Regions from separate parts of the Comamonas sp. MYb21 genome, predicted to be linked through region 2. Evidence: predicted binding sites of a transcription regulator. Region 2 holds the regulator's gene; each other region holds the start of a gene.
What was found. The regulator sigma-54, encoded in region 2, starts transcription at its own class of promoters, with help from an activator protein. The targets are predictions, from matches to a motif close to TGGCANGNAANCTGCTTT.
Positions count from the first base shown of each region.

Region 1: WH367_RS03240 (CmpA/NrtA family ABC transporter substrate-binding protein) is a predicted target of sigma-54. The motif match lies at 2,275-2,292, and genes of this name have one in related genera.
Region 3: exaC (acetaldehyde dehydrogenase ExaC) is a predicted target of sigma-54. The motif match lies at 1,669-1,686, and genes of this name have one in related genera.
Region 4: WH367_RS04165 (urease accessory protein UreD) is a predicted target of sigma-54. The motif match lies at 2,273-2,290, and genes of this name have one in related genera.

Region 1 is NZ_JBBGZC010000002.1:52,848-57,055, forward strand. Features, by position in the region: gene WH367_RS03230 (M55 family metallopeptidase) at 1-751, shown strand, start outside; gene WH367_RS03235 (nitrate- and nitrite sensing domain-containing protein) at 830-2,137, shown strand; gene WH367_RS03240 (CmpA/NrtA family ABC transporter substrate-binding protein) at 2,447-3,742, shown strand; gene ntrB (nitrate ABC transporter permease) at 3,840-4,208, shown strand, end outside.
Region 2 is NZ_JBBGZC010000011.1:211,187-215,394, reverse strand. Features, by position in the region: gene lptA (lipopolysaccharide transport periplasmic protein LptA) at 1-288, shown strand, start outside; gene lptB (LPS export ABC transporter ATP-binding protein) at 312-1,088, shown strand; gene WH367_RS17845 (RNA polymerase factor sigma-54) at 1,194-2,801, shown strand; gene WH367_RS17840 (aspartyl/asparaginyl beta-hydroxylase domain-containing protein) at 2,875-3,798, opposite strand; gene WH367_RS17835 (hypothetical protein) at 3,930-4,208, opposite strand, start outside.
Region 3 is NZ_JBBGZC010000011.1:11,673-15,880, reverse strand. Features, by position in the region: gene exaC (acetaldehyde dehydrogenase ExaC) at 69-1,589, opposite strand; gene WH367_RS16895 (sigma-54-dependent Fis family transcriptional regulator) at 1,885-3,873, shown strand; gene WH367_RS16890 (creatininase family protein) at 3,943-4,208, shown strand, end outside.
Region 4 is NZ_JBBGZC010000002.1:277,749-281,956, reverse strand. Features, by position in the region: gene ureC (urease subunit alpha) at 1-801, opposite strand, end outside; gene WH367_RS04180 (urease subunit beta) at 851-1,159, opposite strand; gene WH367_RS04175 (HupE/UreJ family protein) at 1,174-1,782, opposite strand; gene WH367_RS04170 (urease subunit gamma) at 1,816-2,118, opposite strand; gene WH367_RS04165 (urease accessory protein UreD) at 2,380-3,210, shown strand; gene WH367_RS04160 (SCO family protein) at 3,249-3,857, opposite strand; gene cyoE (heme o synthase) at 3,865-4,208, opposite strand, start outside.

The DNA of each region.
Region 1 (4,208 bases), on a different contig from region 2:
GGGCAACCCCGAGTATGAGCGCGCGCGCCGCCTGATGGCCCAGGAGGCCAATGCCGCCGTCGAAGGCGCTTTTGCCGCTGGTGCGCTCGAGGTCTATGTCAATGACTCGCATGGCGGCTTTCGCAATATGCCGCCCGATCTGCTCGATGCGCGCGCCCAGGTCATCCAGGGCAAGCCGCGCTACCTGAGCATGGTAGCCGGCGTGGAGCTGGGGGTGGATGCGGTCTGCATGGTCGGCTACCACTCACGCGCGCAGGGCCGGGGCATTCTGGCCCACACCATCAACAGCTTTGCCTTTGCCAGCATCCATATCAATGGGCAGGAGGCCAGCGAGGCCAGCCTCTACGGCGCCTTGGCAGGCGCCTATGGCGCGCCGGTGGTGATGCTGGCCGGCGACGATGTGCTGCGCGAGGAGAACCAGGCGATCTTCCCGCAGGCGGTGTTTGTGCAGACCAAGCGTGCCACCGGCCAGGGCAGCGGCATCAGCCTCTCGCCCGAGCAGGCGCAAAAAGCCATCCGCGTCGGGGTCGAGCAGGGTCTGGCCGGGCGCGGGCGCTGCCAGCCGCTGCACACCGCCAGCCCGGTGCAGGTGCAGATTGCCGCCACCTCGCCCGGCATGGCCGATCTGTTCTGCCAGTGGCCGACGCTGGAGCGGGTCGATGGCCGCACCGTGCGTTTCAGCGCGCCGGACATTGAATCGGCGGTGCGCATGACCAATTGCCTCTCGGCCATGTCCAGCATGCTGCGCTGAGCGGCGCTGGGGCAGGGCCCCGGCTGGCATGGCATGAAACCTGCTGGGTAGAGCGCTCAACATCGGTGGTGCGCGTTTATGAAGTCTTCCCTGCATTTTCTGGTCGCTGCCCGCCAGCATGAGATGGCCGCGCTGGAGCAGCTGGGCAAGGCCTGCTCGCTGGTGGTGGCGATGTCGGGCCTGGTGCATGCGCTGCAAAAGGAGCGCGGGCTGTCGAACATGGTGCTGGCCAGTGGCGGCGCGCAGGGCACCGAGCTATTGGCGCCCCAGCGGCTGCTGGCCGATGCACAGATCGCCAATGTGCGCGATGAGCTCGATCGCCTGGGCCCGCACCCTTCGGGTGGCAGCGGCGCGCGGCTGTGCAATGCGATTGCCTATACCTTGCAAGGCGTGGCGGCCCTGCCTGCGCTGCGCGCCCAGGTGCAGGCCGGGCGGCTCACGCCCCCCGCTTGTACCGACGCCTTTGCGCGCCTGATTGCCGGCTGTCTGTCCGTCGTGTTTGAGGCAGCCGACAGCGCCAATGAGCCCGAGATATCGCGCATGCTGGTGGCCCTGTTCCACCTGATGCAGGGCAAGGAGCTGGCCGGGCAGGAGCGCGCCTGCGGCACCAGCGCCTTTGCCTCAGGCCAGCTGCAGCCCAGTGCCCGGGCGCAGTGGCTGCATTTGATCGAATCGCAGGAGCGCTGTTTTGAGGTGTTTGCCAGCCTGGCCACGACGCGCGTGCTGGTGCTGTGGCAGGCCCATATGGCGGGCGATACCGATATGGCGGCGGTGGAGCGCATGCGCCGCGTGGCCCATACCGCGAGCGGGGCCAGCCTGAGCCGCAGTTGGAGCGCCGATTGGTTTGCGGCCTGCAGCCACCGGCTCGATGCCTTGCATGGGGTGGAGACCTTGGTCGCGCAGGAGCTGCAGGTGCTGTGCCTGCACAAGCTGCAGGCGCAGGAGCAAGCGCTGGCAGCCTTGCAGGCGCTGCCACCGGGTGCTGAACCTGCCCAAGAGGGCGCAGAGGGCAGCGAAGGCGGTATGGCCTTTTTTGAGGCCTCGGCGCCGCCCGATACCTGGTCGCTCGATGCCGTGGGCGCGCCGGCGCTGGGGCGCGATATCCTGTCGCTGGTGCAGCAGCAATCGCAGCGACTGCAGACCATGCAAACCCAGATTGATGAAGCCAGGACGGCCCTGCATGAGCGCAAGACCCTGGAGCGCGCCAAGGGCCTGCTGATGGCCCAGCACCAGCTCTGCGAGAGCGATGCCTACCAGCTGCTGCGCCAGACGGCGATGAACCAGAACAAGCGCATGCTGGAGGTGGCCGAGGCCGTGCTGGCAATGGCGGCCTTGGTGCCCCAAGCGCCTGCAGCCCCTGCAGCCCCTGCTGCAACTGAGCGCTAGCAGCTTTCCCCCCGCGCACCAAAGCATGGCAGCCGCTGGCCCGCAGGCTGCTGCAATGCACCATTGCAGGGACGCGGGCCGCTGTGCAGTGCCCGCCCAGGTCGGCTCTCTAGAGGGACGCGCTGCAATTTTTGAATTGGCATGGAATATGCATTGATCTTTCCAACCAGGCCAAAGGCGGCCTGTTTCCGGTAATCGCGAGTTATTTCGGGACAACGGCGTCCCTTTCCTGATGGTGCAAGCCCTCAGCGAAAGGACGCCGTTTTTTGTTTTTGGAATCTGCAACGCCTTCGATGGAGTTTGACAAGAATGACGATACGCCCCAACCCTGACACCGCCCTGGCGGCAGAGGCTTCGCCCGCTTCTTCGCCGCTGGCCGGCCGCCGCCAGTTCTTGCGCCATGGCGCCCAGGCAGCGGCCGCCACCTTTGTCTACAGCGCGCTGGGCCACCAGGGCGTCTGGGCCGCAGGCTCGGATGCGCCCGAGAAAAAAGAGGTCAATATCGGCTTTATCCCGCTGACCGACTGCGCCAGCGTCGTGATGGCCTCGGTGCTGGGCCTGGACCAGAAGTACGGCGTCAAGATCACGCCGACCAAGGAAGCAAGCTGGGCTGGCGTGCGCGACAAGCTGGTCAATGGCGATCTGGACTTTGCCCATGTGCTCTACGGCCTGGTCTACGGCGTGCAGCTGGGCGTGGGCAGCCCGCAAAAGGACATGGCGGTGCTGATGACGCTCAACCGCAATGGCCAGGCGATCACCCTGTCCAAAAAGCTGGCCGACAAGGGCGCCGTCGATGCGGCGTCGCTCGCCAAGCTGATGGGCGCGGAAAAGCGCGAATACACCTTTGCGCAGACCTTTCCGACCGGCACCCATGCGATGTGGCTGTACTACTGGCTGGCGAGCGCGGGCATCCATCCGCTCAAGGATGCGAAAGTGATCACCGTGCCGCCGCCGCAGATGGTGGCCAATATGCGCGTGGGCAATATGGATGGCTTTTGCGTGGGCGAGCCCTGGGGCCACCGCGCGATCATGGATGGCATCGGCATCACGGCCGTCACCACCCAGGACATCTGGCGTGACCACCCGGAAAAGGTGCTGGGCTGCACGCAGGACTTTGTCAGCCGCCACCCCAATACCGCACGCGCGGTGACCATGGCCATCCTGGAGGCGGGCCGCTGGATCGATGCCAGCCTGCAGAATAAGCAGAAGATGGCCGAGACCATTGCCGGCAAGGCCTATGTGAACACCAGCGTCGATGCCATCAACCAGCGCATTCTGGGCCGCTACCAAAACGGCCTGGGCAAGACCTGGGACGACCCCAACCACATGAAGTTCTTCGCCGATGGCGAGGCCAGCTACCCCTATCTGTCCGATGGCATGTGGTTCCTCACCCAGCACAAGCGCTGGGGTTTGCTCAAGAGCCACCCTGACTACCTGGCCGTTGCCAAGAAGATCAACCAGACCGCCCTGTACAAGGAAGCGGCTGCGCAGCTGAAGATCGCCGTGCCCAAGTCGGACATGCGCAGCAGCCAGCTGATCGACGGCAAGGTCTGGGATGGCTCGGACCCCGCCAAGTACGCCGACAGCTTTGCCATCAAGGCCTGACAAGGAGAGCCCCATGCCCGCTGCATTGCGAGAGAGTGTTTCGCCCCTGCCCACGCCGGCCCCAGCCGAGCGCAAGGTGTTGTCCATCCATGAGCACATGGCGCGGAGTTTGCCGGTGGTAGCGGGCAGCCAGCCTGCTGCTGCCACGCCTGCCGTGCCTGCCGCCGCCAAGCGCGATATGGCTGCCCTTTGGCAGCAGCGCTTTGGCGCGCTGGTGCAAAGCCTGCTGCCGCCCGTGCTGGGCTTTGGCCTGCTGCTGGTGCTGTGGTCCATCATCGCCCAGGGCAACCCCGGCATTCCGGGCCCGCAGGAGACCTGGACCCAGGCGCAGGAGATTTTTCGCGATCCCTTCTACCGCAACGGCCCCAATGACCAGGGCGTGGGCTGGAACGTGCTGGCCTCGTTGCAGCGGGTGAGCATCGGCTTTGGCCTGGCGGCACTGGTCGGCATTCCGCTGGGCTTTGTC
Region 2 (4,208 bases):
CGTGGCGAGCTGCGCCGCTACCGCGAGACCACGTTGACCGACCAGGTCAGTGGCCCGCTGATCGTCTACAACAACCTGAGCGACACCTTCACGGTCTCCGGCCAAAAGGGTGCCCAGGCGGCGGCCGATCCCAAGCCCGGCGCGCCCAAGAAGGACCGCGTGCGCGTGATCCTGACGCCCAAGGCCGACGGCAAGGCGGACGACAAGGCCAGCGCCCCGGCCAAGCCCGCTGCCGATGACAAGACGCCATTGCGCCCCAGCACCCAACTGAACGACGGAGCCAAGTAACCGTGGCAGAAAACTCGTCGACCATTTCCGTCAATGCCCGGGTCGCCAACAGCGACCACCGCAGCCAGCTGGAGGTCTTGCACCTGGAGAAGTCCTATGGCAGCCGCAAGGTGGTCAAGGATGTATCGCTGTCGGTGCGCAAGGGCGAAGTGGTGGGTTTGCTCGGCCCCAATGGCGCGGGCAAGACCACCTCGTTCTACATGATCGTGGGCCTGGTGCGCAGCGATGGCGGGGATATCCGCATCGATGGGCAGTCGGTGGCCAATATGCCGATCCACCAGCGCTCGCAGCTGGGCCTGTCCTACCTGCCGCAGGAAGCCTCGATCTTTCGCAAGCTCAGCGTGCAGGACAATGTGCGCGCCGTGCTGGAGCTGCAAAAGGATGAGCATGGCAAGCCGCTCTCGCGCGCCGAGGTCGAGCGCCAGCTCACCGCGCTGCTGCAGGAGCTGCGGGTCGAGCACCTGCGCGAGTCACCGTCGGTGGCGCTGTCCGGGGGCGAGCGCCGCCGCGTCGAGATCGCCCGTGCACTGGCCACCCAGCCCCGTTTTATCTTGCTCGACGAGCCCTTCGCCGGCATCGACCCCATCGCCGTGATCGAGATCCAGCGCATTGTCGCCTTCCTCAAGGAGCGCGGCATTGGCGTGCTGATCACCGACCACAATGTGCGCGAAACCCTGGGTATCTGTGACCATGCCTGCATCATCAGCGATGGCAAGGTGCTGGCCGCCGGGACGCCGCAAGAGATTGTGGAGAACGCAGAGGTCCGGAGGGTGTATCTGGGTGAACATTTCCGTATGTGACACCGCACGCCTTGGCGGGCGTGCCAGCCAAGCTACCGACCCGCGCTGCGGGCCCGGTAGGGCTGATCTGTTGCCAACTGCCGCAGCCGCTGCAAAGGCGCAGCCATGATGCCGTCGCTGTCGCTGCGCGTATCGCAGAACCTGACCCTAACGCCCCAGTTGCAGCAGTCGATTCGCCTGCTGCAGCTGTCCACGCAGGAGCTGACGCAGGAAGTCGAGCAGATGCTCGACGAAAACCCGTTTCTGGAGCGCGAGGGCGAAGAGGCCCCCGAGGCCGAAGCCGGTAAAGACGCCGCTGAATCTGCCGAGGCTGCAGAAGCAGCCGACAAGGCTGCCGATACTGCTGCCAGCGCCGACACCAGCAACAGCAGCGATTTCGAGCCCGGAACCTCCGACCAGCCGCTGGATTTTGCTGCGGGCAAGGAAACCGGCGTCGATGCCGAGGCCGCTGCCGGCGATTCGGCATCGGACTGGGAAGAGTGGGGCGGCGATCTGCCCGCCCGCTCCAGCGCAGGCGATGATGACGACGAGACGCCGATGTCCGACCGGCGCAGCGAGCACCTGAGCCTGCAGGATGTGCTGCACCGCCAGGCCTTGTCGCTGCGCCTGTGCCAGGAAGACCGGGCCGCGCTCTACTTTCTGATCGAATCGCTGAACGACGACGGCTACCTCGAAGAAACGCTGGCCGAGCTCGCGCAAAGCTTTGGCGATGCTTCGGACCCCGAGCGCTACGAGGCGCTGCTGCACCACCTGACCGTGGCGCTGCGCTTGCTGCAAAGCCTGGAGCCGATTGGTGTGGGCGCGCGCAACCTGTCCGAGTGCATGCAGCTGCAGATCAAGGCCCAGCAGCGCCTGTTGGATGAAGAGGGCTCGGACACGCCCGAGGCCGATGCGCTGGCGCTGGAGACTGCCTTGCTGGTCTGCCAGGAGTCCCTTGATCTGCTGGCGCGCCGTGATGTGCGCAAGCTGGTGCAGCTGACCGGTTGCAACGAGGCGGCGGTGCGCAGCGCGCTGGCGCTGATCGCCAAGCTCGAACCCCGCCCCGGCCGGCCCTATGCCGATGTGGACCGCAACACCATCATCCCCGATGTCATCGTGCGACCCAGCAATGAGCGCGGCCTGCCGGTGCCCGGTTTCAGCGTGCAGCTCAATGCCGAGGTGATGCCGCGCCTGCGCGTGCAGGATGTCTACGCCAATGCCTTGCGCAGCCACAAGGGCAGCGAAGGCCATGGCGCACTGCAGCAGCGGCTGCAGGAGGCGCGCTGGTTCATCAAGAACATCCAGCAGCGCTTTGACACCATCTTGCGCGTCTCGCAGGCCATCGTCGAGCGCCAGCGCAATTTCTTTGTGCATGGCGAGCTGGCGATGCGCCCCATGGTGCTGCGCGAGATTGCCGACGAGCTGGGCCTGCACGAATCCACCATCAGCCGCGTGACCACGGCCAAGTACATGGCCACGCCCCAGGGCACGTTTGAGCTCAAGTACTTCTTTGGCTCGGGCTTGGGCACCGAGACCGGCGGCAGCGCGTCGAGCACGGCCGTCAAGGCGCTGATCAAGCAGCTGCTCGACGAGGAAAGCGCGAAGAAGCCGCTGTCGGATGCAAAGATCGCCGATCTGCTGCAGGCCCAGGGCATTGAATGCGCGCGCCGCACGGTGGCCAAGTACCGCGAGGCCATGCGCATCCCGCCCGCCAGCTTGCGCAAGGCGCTGTAGCCAAAGTCTCAGCCACCATAAAAAAACCGCAGCTGCCTGGGCACTGCGGTTTTCGCTTGTGGAAGCTGCCGATTTACTTCGGCCACAGCCACCAGATGAACAAGGCCAGTACGGCCAGCATCAGGCCGAACTTGGTGAGCTTGTAGGCGGTCTTGTTCCAGGCCTTGAAGCGGCGGCGGTACTGGCCCATGTAGAACGAGATCTTGAAGATGCGGCTGATGAAGCCGCGCGGATCGCCTTCGTTGTTGGGCGAGCTGGCAGCAGCCACCACATGCGTGCCCAGCCAGCGGTTGAGCCACTGCGCAAAGCCATTGGTCATCGGGCGCTCGACATCGCAGAACAGCACGATGCGGTTGCCTTCGGAGCCGTTCTCGGCCCAGTGCATGAAGGTCTCGTCAAAGATCACGCCTTCGCCCTCGCGCCAGCTGTAGGGCGTGCCATCGACCTCGATCATGCAGCGGTCGTCATTGGGCGCCAGCACAGCGAGGTGGTAGCGCAGCGAGCCGGCATAGGGGTCGCGGTGCAGGTTGAGCTTAGCGCCGGGCGGCAGCTCGGCAAACATGGCGGCCTTGATGCCGGGGATGGCCTGCACCAGCGCCGTGGTCTTGGGGCAGAGCTCCATCGCAGACGGGTGGGCCTGGCCATACCACTTCAGGTAGAAGCGCTTCCAGCCGGTCTTGAAGAAGGAGTTGAAGCCCGCGTCGTCGTTGTTGGCCGCCGCCTTGATCTGCATGGCCTGGTGCAGGCCGATGGCCTCTTCGCGGATCTCGCGCCAGTGGGCCTGCAGCGGGGCCAGGTCGGGGAAGGTGCTGGTGGGCAGGTAGGGCGTGCGCGGTACCTTGCTGAACATCAGCATGAACACATTGAACGGCGCCGTAAAGGTGGAGTGGTCAAACAGCTGGCGCAGCAGCTTGTGCCGCACCTTGCCGCGCAGGTGCATGTAGAGGCCGCAGCCAAAGAAAAGCAGCACCAGGGCCAGAACGATGATTTTTGCCATAGACAGCGATTTTAGCGACTGCGCTGTGGCGGCTGTCTGCGCAAGCGCAAACTGGCGTGCGGCAAGGGCTGCCGGGCGGTTTGATGGCCTGCTGGCAGCAGGCCTATTGCAGCCGTCCCAGGGCCGCGCGCTTACTTGGGCTGGGCGGCGAACGCGGTTTTCAGGCGCTGCAGCATCTCGCGGTTGAGCTGGCGCTGCTGGCCGCTCCAGTGCGTCATCGCCTTGTTCAACTCGGCCTGCAGCGCATTGGCGGTCTGCCAGTCGCCCTGGCCTGCGGCCCAGATCGCGTACTCGGCCATCACATCAAAGCTGCCCGAGTGCTGGCGCGCAAAGTCAAAGCTCTTGCGCGCCATCGCCTGGTCGCCCAGCTGGGCATAGGACTTGGCCACCAGCAGGCCCACGGCCTCGGC
Region 3 (4,208 bases), 200 kb from region 2:
TGTGCGTGGCCCCAGCCCAAAGCACCATGGCACCCTGGGCCGGGCACACCGCCCAGCACACCGTTCTATTAGAAGAAGCCCAGCTTGTTTTCGGAGTAGGACACCAACAGATTCTTGGTCTGCTGGTAGTGGTTGAGCATCATCTTGTGGTTCTCACGGCCGATGCCGGACTCTTTGTAGCCGCCAAAGGCAGCATGGGCGGGGTAGTGGTGGTAGCAGTTGGTCCAGACGCGGCCGGCCTTGATCGCGCGGCCCATGCGGTAGGCCAGGTTGCCATTGCGCGTCCACACACCTGCGCCCAGGCCGTACAAGGTGTCGTTGGCCAGCTCCAGCGCTTCTTCTTCGGTCTTGAAGGTGGTGACAGCCAGCACCGGGCCAAAGATCTCTTCCTGGAAGATGCGCATCTTGTTGTGGCCCTTGAACACCGTGGGCTGCACATAGTAGCCGCCGTCCAGATCGCCGCCGAGCTTGGCTTCGGCGCCGCCGATCAGCACCTCGGCGCCTTCCTGGCGGCCCAGGTCCAGGTAGCTGCTGATCTTGATCAGCTGCTCCTTGCTGGCCTGCGCACCCATCATGCTGTCGGTGTCCAGCGGGTTGCCGTGCTTGATGGCGGCAATGCGCTTGAGCACCTTTTCCATGAAGCGGTCATAGATGGACTCATGGATCAGCGCGCGGCTGGGGCAGGTGCAGACCTCGCCCTGGTTGAAGGCGAACAGCACCAGGCCTTCGATCGCCTTGTCGAGGAAGGCGTCGTCCTGGTCCATCACATCAGCAAAGAACACATTGGGCGACTTGCCGCCCAGCTCGAGCGTTGCGGGGATCAGGTTGTTGGCAGCAGCCTGGGCGATGACGCGGCCGGTGCTGGTCGAGCCGGTAAAGGCAATCTTGGCGATGCGCTTGCTGTTGGCCAGCGGCATGCCGGCCTCACGGCCATAGCCGTTGACCACGTTGAGCACGCCGGCGGGCAGCAGGTCTTCGATCAACTCGATGAGGATCAGCAGGCTGATGGGGGTGGATTCTGCGGGCTTGAGCACCACGCAGTTGCCCGCAGCAATGGCGGGGGCCAGCTTCCAGGCAGCCATCAGGATGGGGAAGTTCCAGGGAATGATCTGGCCGACGACGCCCAGCGGCTCGTGGTAGTGGTAGGCCACCGTCGTGTTGTCGATCTCGCTGATGCCGCCTTCCTGCGCCCGCAGCGCGCCGGCAAAGTAGCGGAAGTGGTCGGCCGACAGCGGAATGTCGGCATTGAGCGTCTCGCGGATCGCCTTGCCGTTGTCCACGGTCTCGGCGTAGGCCAGCAGTTCGGTATTCGCGTCGATGCGGTCGGCAATCTGCAGCAGCACATTGGAGCGCTCGGTCGCCGACTTCTTGCCCCAGGCGTCGGCCGCGGCATGGGCGGCATCCAGTGCCAGCTCCACATCTTCGGCGGTCGAGCGTGCGGCCTGTGTGTAGACCTGGCCGTTGATCGGCGAGATCACATCAAAGTACTGGCCTTTGACGGGCGCCTTCCACTGGCCACCAATGAAGTTGTTGTACTGCTTTTTGTAGCTGATCTTGGCGCCCGATTGGCCGGGAAATACGTATTGCATGGTGTGTCTCCTTGGAAATGGATATCGCAAGCTGATTCGTGCCGGATGCAAGCAGGAAAAGGCACGAGTCACACCAGATATATCAAGATGCATGCCAGGCCTGATTTCGTGCCAAGTGGTTGATTTGTTTGAGCTTGCTGTGAAGCCCGGACAGCGGATGGAACAGCGCTGGACAAGGCAGGTGTTCCAATCTGGAACAGTCGGACAGCGGCATGGCTATTCACGGCGACCCCACGCGGCCGCTTTCCTATACTGTCCCCATGGGCCTGCGCAGACAGGCTTGCAAGGAGACAACATGGATCCCCAGATCACCTCCCAGGTGCTGCGCCAGGCACGGGTGCATTTGTTGGCACATGGTGAATGCCCGCCCGGGGCCGTGCAGGCGCGCATTGCCAGCTCCTGGCAGCGCAGCCTGCGCGCGGGGGTGCAGCCGGTCGGCCGGGGGTCTGGCGGTGACCCGCTCACCGGCTCCGAAATGCGCCAGGTGCTCACGCGCAGCGAAGACCTGCTCGCCATTGCCCGGCCGGTGATGGACTATGTGTTCGAGCAGATCCAGGACAGCCACAGCATGGTCATCCTGGCCAACGCCCAAAGCACCTTGCTGCACACCTTGGGCGATGCCCCTTTCCTGAACAAGGCCGAGCGCGTGGCGCTGCGCAGTGGCGCGATCTGGACCGAAGAGGCGCGCGGCACGAATGCGATTGGCACGGCGCTGGTGGAAGCCACGCCGCTGCGCGTCGAAGGCGCGGAGCACTTTCTGGAGGCCAACAGTTTTTTGAACTGCGCAGCCTCGCCCATCTTCAGCGCCCAGGGCCAGCTGCTGGGCGTGCTCGATATCTCCGGCGACCAGCGCCTGGCCCAGGCCCATACCTTGGGGCTGGCCACCACCGCTGCCCGCATGATCGAAAACCGCTGGCTGCTGGCACGCCACCAGCGCGATTGGCGCATGCATTTCCACACCCAGGCCGAAGGGGTGGGCACAGCCGGTGAAGGCATTCTGGCGCTGGCGCCCGATGGCTTGCTGCTGGGCGGCAACCGCACCGCCATGCAAAGCCTCAAGATCGCTGCCGCCGACTGGGGCCATCTGCACTGGGACGATATCAGCGCGATGCCGCTGCGCGACTGGCTGGCCCGGGGCCCCACCCAGACCGAGCGCCTGCATCTGGCGGCCTTGCACACCGGCCGCAGCGTGTTTGCGCGCCTGGTGCTGCCCCAGGCGGCACAGACCGCGCCGGTGGCCACTGTACCGCGTGCGCTGCCAGGCGATCGGCCGGGCCGGGCGCCGCTCGTGGCCGTGCCCCAGCCGTCAGCGCCTGATGCGCTGGCCCAGCTGGACACTGGCGACCCGGGCTGGCGCGCAGCCGCAGAGCGCGGCCGGCGCACCTGGGGCAAGGGCATTGCCTTGCTGGTGCAGGGCGAATCGGGCGTGGGCAAGGAGCTGTTTGCCCGCGCGCTGCACGACAGCAGCGCGCGCCATGCCGCGCCTTTTGTCGCCATCAACTGCGCGGCGATTCCGGAGCATTTGATCGAGGCCGAGCTGTTTGGCTATGAGTCAGGTGCCTTTACCGGCGCCCGGCGCGATGGCCAGCTGGGCCGCCTGCGCGAGGCCCAGGGCGGCACGCTGTTTCTCGATGAAATCGGCGATATGCCGCTGGCGCTGCAAACCCGTTTGCTGCGTGTGCTGCAGGAGCGCAGCATCACCCCGCTGGGGGGCGGCAAGGCCCAGCAGCTCGATTTTGCGCTGGTCTGCGCCACCCACCACCAGCTGCGCGAAGCGGTGGCGCAGGGGCGCTTTCGGGCCGATCTGTTCTACCGCATCAATGGCCTGGCCTTGCAGTTGCCCGCGCTGCGCGAGCGCAGCGACCGCGAGGCCATCACCCGCCGTTTGCTGGAGCAGTTCAACCCCGGCCAGACGGTGCGCTTGCACCCCGATCTGGCCTTTGCGATGGCGCACTACCCCTGGCCCGGCAATCTGCGCGAATACGCCAATGCGCTGCAGACCGCATCGGCGCTGCTGCTGCCCGGCGAGGACACCATTGGCTGGTCGCAGCTCTCCGATGACCTGGCGCAGGAGCTGCTGCGCTACCGCGAAGGCGCGCCGATGGCGGTGGCCGCTTTGGCCGCGCAAGCGCAGCCGCCCAGCCTGCCGGCCACCGATCTGAAAACCCTCTCCCACACCGCCATCGCGCAGATGCTGCAGCAATGCCGGGGCAATGTGTCGCAGGCGGCCAGGCTGCTGGGCATCAGCCGGCAGACCTTGTACCGCCGGCTCAAGACGGCTTAGGTTGAGCTGCATGGCCTAAGATAGCTGCTGCGCCGGCACATGGTGTGCCGCCTGTTTGTTGGAATGCCCATGCCCGCCTCTGAAAACCCTGCTGTCGCCACCTGGTCCTCGCGCTGGTGGGCAGATATCAGCACGCGCGAATTTGCCCAGGCGCAGACCAGCGGCCTGGCGGCCAGCACGGTGGCAGTGCTGCCCGTTGGTGCGGTGGAGCAACATGGCCCACATTTGCCGGTGTCCGTCGATGCCACTTTGCTGGAAGGTATTGTGGCGGCGGCCCTGCCGCTGCTGCCGGCCAATGTGCCGGTGCTGGTGCTGCCGGCGCAGAACGTGGGCCT
Region 4 (4,208 bases), on a different contig from region 2:
CGCGGCCACCGTGTCTTCGACAAAGCCGCTTTCGTTCAACGTATCGGTATGGATCGCCACCTGGGTGTCGGTGAGCTCGGCCACGTCCAGGCAGTTGTCGATGGCCGCTGGCGTGCTGCCCCAGTCCTCGTGCAGCTTGAGGCCAATCGCGCCGGCATCGATCTGCTCATGCAGGGCCAGCGGCAAGCTCGCATTGCCCTTGCCCAGAAAACCCAGGTTCATCGGGAAGGCATCGGCCGCCTGCAGCATGCGCTCCATGTTCCAGGCGCCGGGCGTGCAGGTCGTCGCAAAGGTGCCGGTGGCCGGGCCGGTGCCGCCGCCAATCATCGTCGTCACGCCGCTGGTCAGCGCCTCCTCGATCTGCTGGGGCGCGATGAAGTGGATGTGCGTGTCGATGCCGCCAGCGGTGACGACCATGCCTTCGCAGCTGATGATCTCGGTGCCTGGGCCGATGATGATGTCCACACCTGGCTGCGTGTCCGGGTTGCCGGCCTTGCCAATCGCGGCAATGCGGCCGGCCTTCAGGCCAATGTCTGCCTTGACGATGCCCCAGTGGTCGATGATCAGCGCATTGGTCAGCACCGTGTCCATCGCGTCCTGCGCACTGCTGCGCTGGCTTTGCGCCATGCCGTCACGGATGGTCTTGCCACCGCCAAACTTCACCTCTTCGCCATAGCCGCCCGCGCGCAGGGTAAAGTCCTGCTCCACCTGCACGACCAGTTCGGTATCGGCCAGGCGCAGGCGGTCACCCACCGTGGGCCCATAGGTCTCTGCGTATGCGCGTCTGTCCATCGTTGCCATCAGAACCATCCTGTCTTAGAACCTGGGCACAGGCACAGCATGCCGGGCCTCATTCCAGCGCCCCTTGCACCAGGCCGCGAAAACCGTAGATCTGCCGCTCGCCGCCAACATCCACCAGCTCCACCGTGCGCTGCTGGCCGGGCTCAAAGCGCACCGCCATGCCGCTGGCAATATGCAGTCGCATGCCATGCGCCGCCTGGCGGTCAAAGACCAGGCCGGCATTGGTCTCGGCAAAGTGGTAGTGCGAGCCGACCTGGATGGGCCGGTCGCTGGCGTTGTGCACCACCAGCGTGGCGGTGCGGCGCCCCGGGTTCAGCACATGTTCGCCGTCATTCAGCAGTAGTTCACCTGGGATCATGTTGCGGCTCCTCGTCAGGCCAGGCGCGTCAGCATGGCCGCGCCCAAGACCGCGGTGGCGCCGCCTGCCAACTTGGCCAGCCAGCGGTGGCGCTGCATCAGGGCCTTGCCCAGCACCATGCCGCCGACATGCAGCAGGGCCGAGCCCAGCGCCATGCCCGCCAGGGCCCCTGCCGATGCCAGCGCAGAATCGGCCGCCAGCTCAAAGCCGTGGGCCGCGCCATGGAAAAACGCAAACACCCCGGCGAGCGCAGCGGCCAGCACCCAGGGCATCTGCTTTTGCACCGCCACCAGCAGGCCCAGCACCAGCACCGATGCGGCAATCATCGGCTCCACGCCGGGCACCCACAGACCGGCAAAACCTGCCAGCGCCCCCGCCACCAGCAGGGCCACAAAGGCGGCCGGGGCGCGCCAGGCGGGCGTCACCGTCAGCGCACTCCAGGCGCCCACGGCCAGCATCGCCGCCATATGGTCCGCGCCGGTAAACGGGTGGGCAAAGGCATGGCCAAAGCTGCTCAAAAAGCCATGGTGGCCGCCGCCGTCGCTGCCCACATGGGCAAGTGCGGACAGGGGCAAGGCGGCAGCGGCAGCCGCCACGGTGGCAGAGAGTTTCTTGAAGTTCATGGTGCTAGGCTTGCGCAAGGGAAAAGAGGGGATTCAGACAATGGGCTCATGCACGGTGACGAGCTTGGTGCCATCGGGAAAGGTCGCCTCGATCTGGATATCGGCAATCATCTCGGGGATGCCCTCCATCACATCGGCGCGCGTGAGCACCGTGCGGCCAGCGCTCATCAACTGGGCAACCGTTTTGCCATCGCGCGCGCCCTCCATCACAAAGGCGCTGATCAGCGCCACCGCCTCGGGGTAGTTCAGCTTGAGCCCCCGGGCCAGGCGCCGCTCGGCCAGCAAGGCGGCGGTAAAGATCAGCAGCTTGTCTTTTTCGCGAGGTGTCAGTTCCATACCTAGTGCAAAGCAAGGCACATGCCAAGGCGCTGCAGCGGCAGGGCATGCACGCTTTCCGTGCTGCATCCTCTGCTCCTTGCACCACAAGCATGCAGACCTGCCGCGCATGCACCAATTCAGCACAGCCAGCACCCCAGAGCGGTGCAGTTCCTGGCACGTGGCTTGCAAAACCCCAGCCATGTCTTGCGCACCCTACTCACCTCCAATCCCGGCCCTTGGGCCCTGCTGCCCAGCGGGCATTCAGCACCAGCCGCAGCCATGAGCTGGCATGCCCAACTAGACCTGCGCTACGGCCAGCAAGCCGGCAAGACGTCAGTGCAGTTCAGCCACGATGGCCCGCTGCGCATTCTCAAAAGCCTCTACCCCGAAGGCCCAGGCATTTGCCACAACGTGCTGGTGCACCCGCCCGGTGGCCTGGTGGGGGGCGATGTGCTGGATATCTCGGTGGAGGTAGAGGCGGGCGCGCATGCGCTCATCACCACGCCGGGCGCGACGCGCTTTTACAAGAGCAATGGCCAGCCGGCCTTGCAGCGCACCCGCCTTAAGCTGCAGGCCGGCGCCCGGCTGGAATGGCTGCCGCTGGAGGCCATTGCCTACAATGCCTGCGACGCGGCCAATGAGCTGCAGATGGAACTGGCACCGGGAGCCGAGCTGCTGACCTGGGACATCACCGCGCTGGGCCTGCCGCTGGCCGGTCAGCCCTTTACCCAGGGCGTGTTTTCACAGCACATCGCCTGGCCGGGGCATTTTCTGGAACGGGGCCGCATCCGGGCCGATGATGAGTTGCTGCTCAACGGCCGGCTGGGCCTGGCGGGCCAGCGCTGCATGGGCAGCTTGCTCTATGCCAGCGGCTCGCCGATCACCCGCGCGCAACGCGAAGCGCTGCTGGAGAGCACCCAAATGTTGCTAGATACTGCCCCAGTGGAGTTGATGGCCGGGGTGACCGCACCCAACGAGCACATGCTGGTGCTGCGTGGCCTGGCGCCCGTGGTGGAGCCTGCCATGCAGCTGTGGAAGACGGTCTGGGGCCACTGGCGCAGCAGCCTCTGGGGCTTGCCAGCGCAGCGGCCGCGTATCTGGTCGATGTGAGTGCAGCGCTTGCCCTGCGCTGTTAAGCGTGTAAGCGCTTAAGCGCCGTCGATCAGCTGCTCAATGTCCTTGGCCAGGGTATCGACTGGCGTGCCATAGCGGCTGTACAGACGCAGGCGGCCTTCGGAGTCGAAGATGTAGTCACCCGCAGTGTGGTCCATCGTGTAGCTGCCCGGGGTCTGGCCCTCGACCCGCTTGTAGTAGACCTTGAAGTCCTTGGCCATCTTGGCCGTTTCCTCGTCGCTGCCGCGCAGCGCCAGAAAGCTGGGGTCAAAGTTGGCCAGGTAGGCCTGCAGAATCTCGGGCGTGTCGCGGGAGGGATCGACCGAGGCAAAGATCACCTGCAGCTTGTCACCCTTGGCGCCGAGCTTTTGCTTGACGGCGGCCAGGTCACCCAGGGTGGTCGGGCAGACATCGGGGCACTGGGTAAAGCCAAAGAACACCAGCACGACCTTGCCCTGGAAATCCGCCATGCTGCGGCGCTGGCCATGCTGGTCGGGCATGGAGAAGTCCTGCCCATACTCCTTGCTGCCGGTCAGGTCGATGGCGTTGAAATCGGCCTTGGATTTACAGGCGGTGAGGACACCGGCGGCCGAGGCCAGCATGGCCGAGCCCGCCAGCCAGCGAAGGGCATTGCGCTTGTTCATTGCAGATTTACCAGCTCACATAGTGGTCCACCAACAGCGCCACAAACAGCAGGCTGAGGTAGACCAGCGAAAAACGGAAAGTCTTGCGCGCCAGCGCATCGGAGTAATTGCGCCACAGCGCAAAGGCATAGCCAAAGAACCCGGCACCCAGCACGACTGCGGCCACCAGGTAGATCCAGGAGCTCATCTGGATGATGAAGGGCAGCAGGCCGGCGGCAAACAAGACCACGGTGTAGAGCAAGACCTGCACGCGGGTGTAATAGTTCCCATGGGTGACCGGCAGCATCGGCAGGCCGGACTTGCGGTAGTCCTCGACCCGGTACAGCGCCAGTGCCCAGAAGTGCGGCGGCG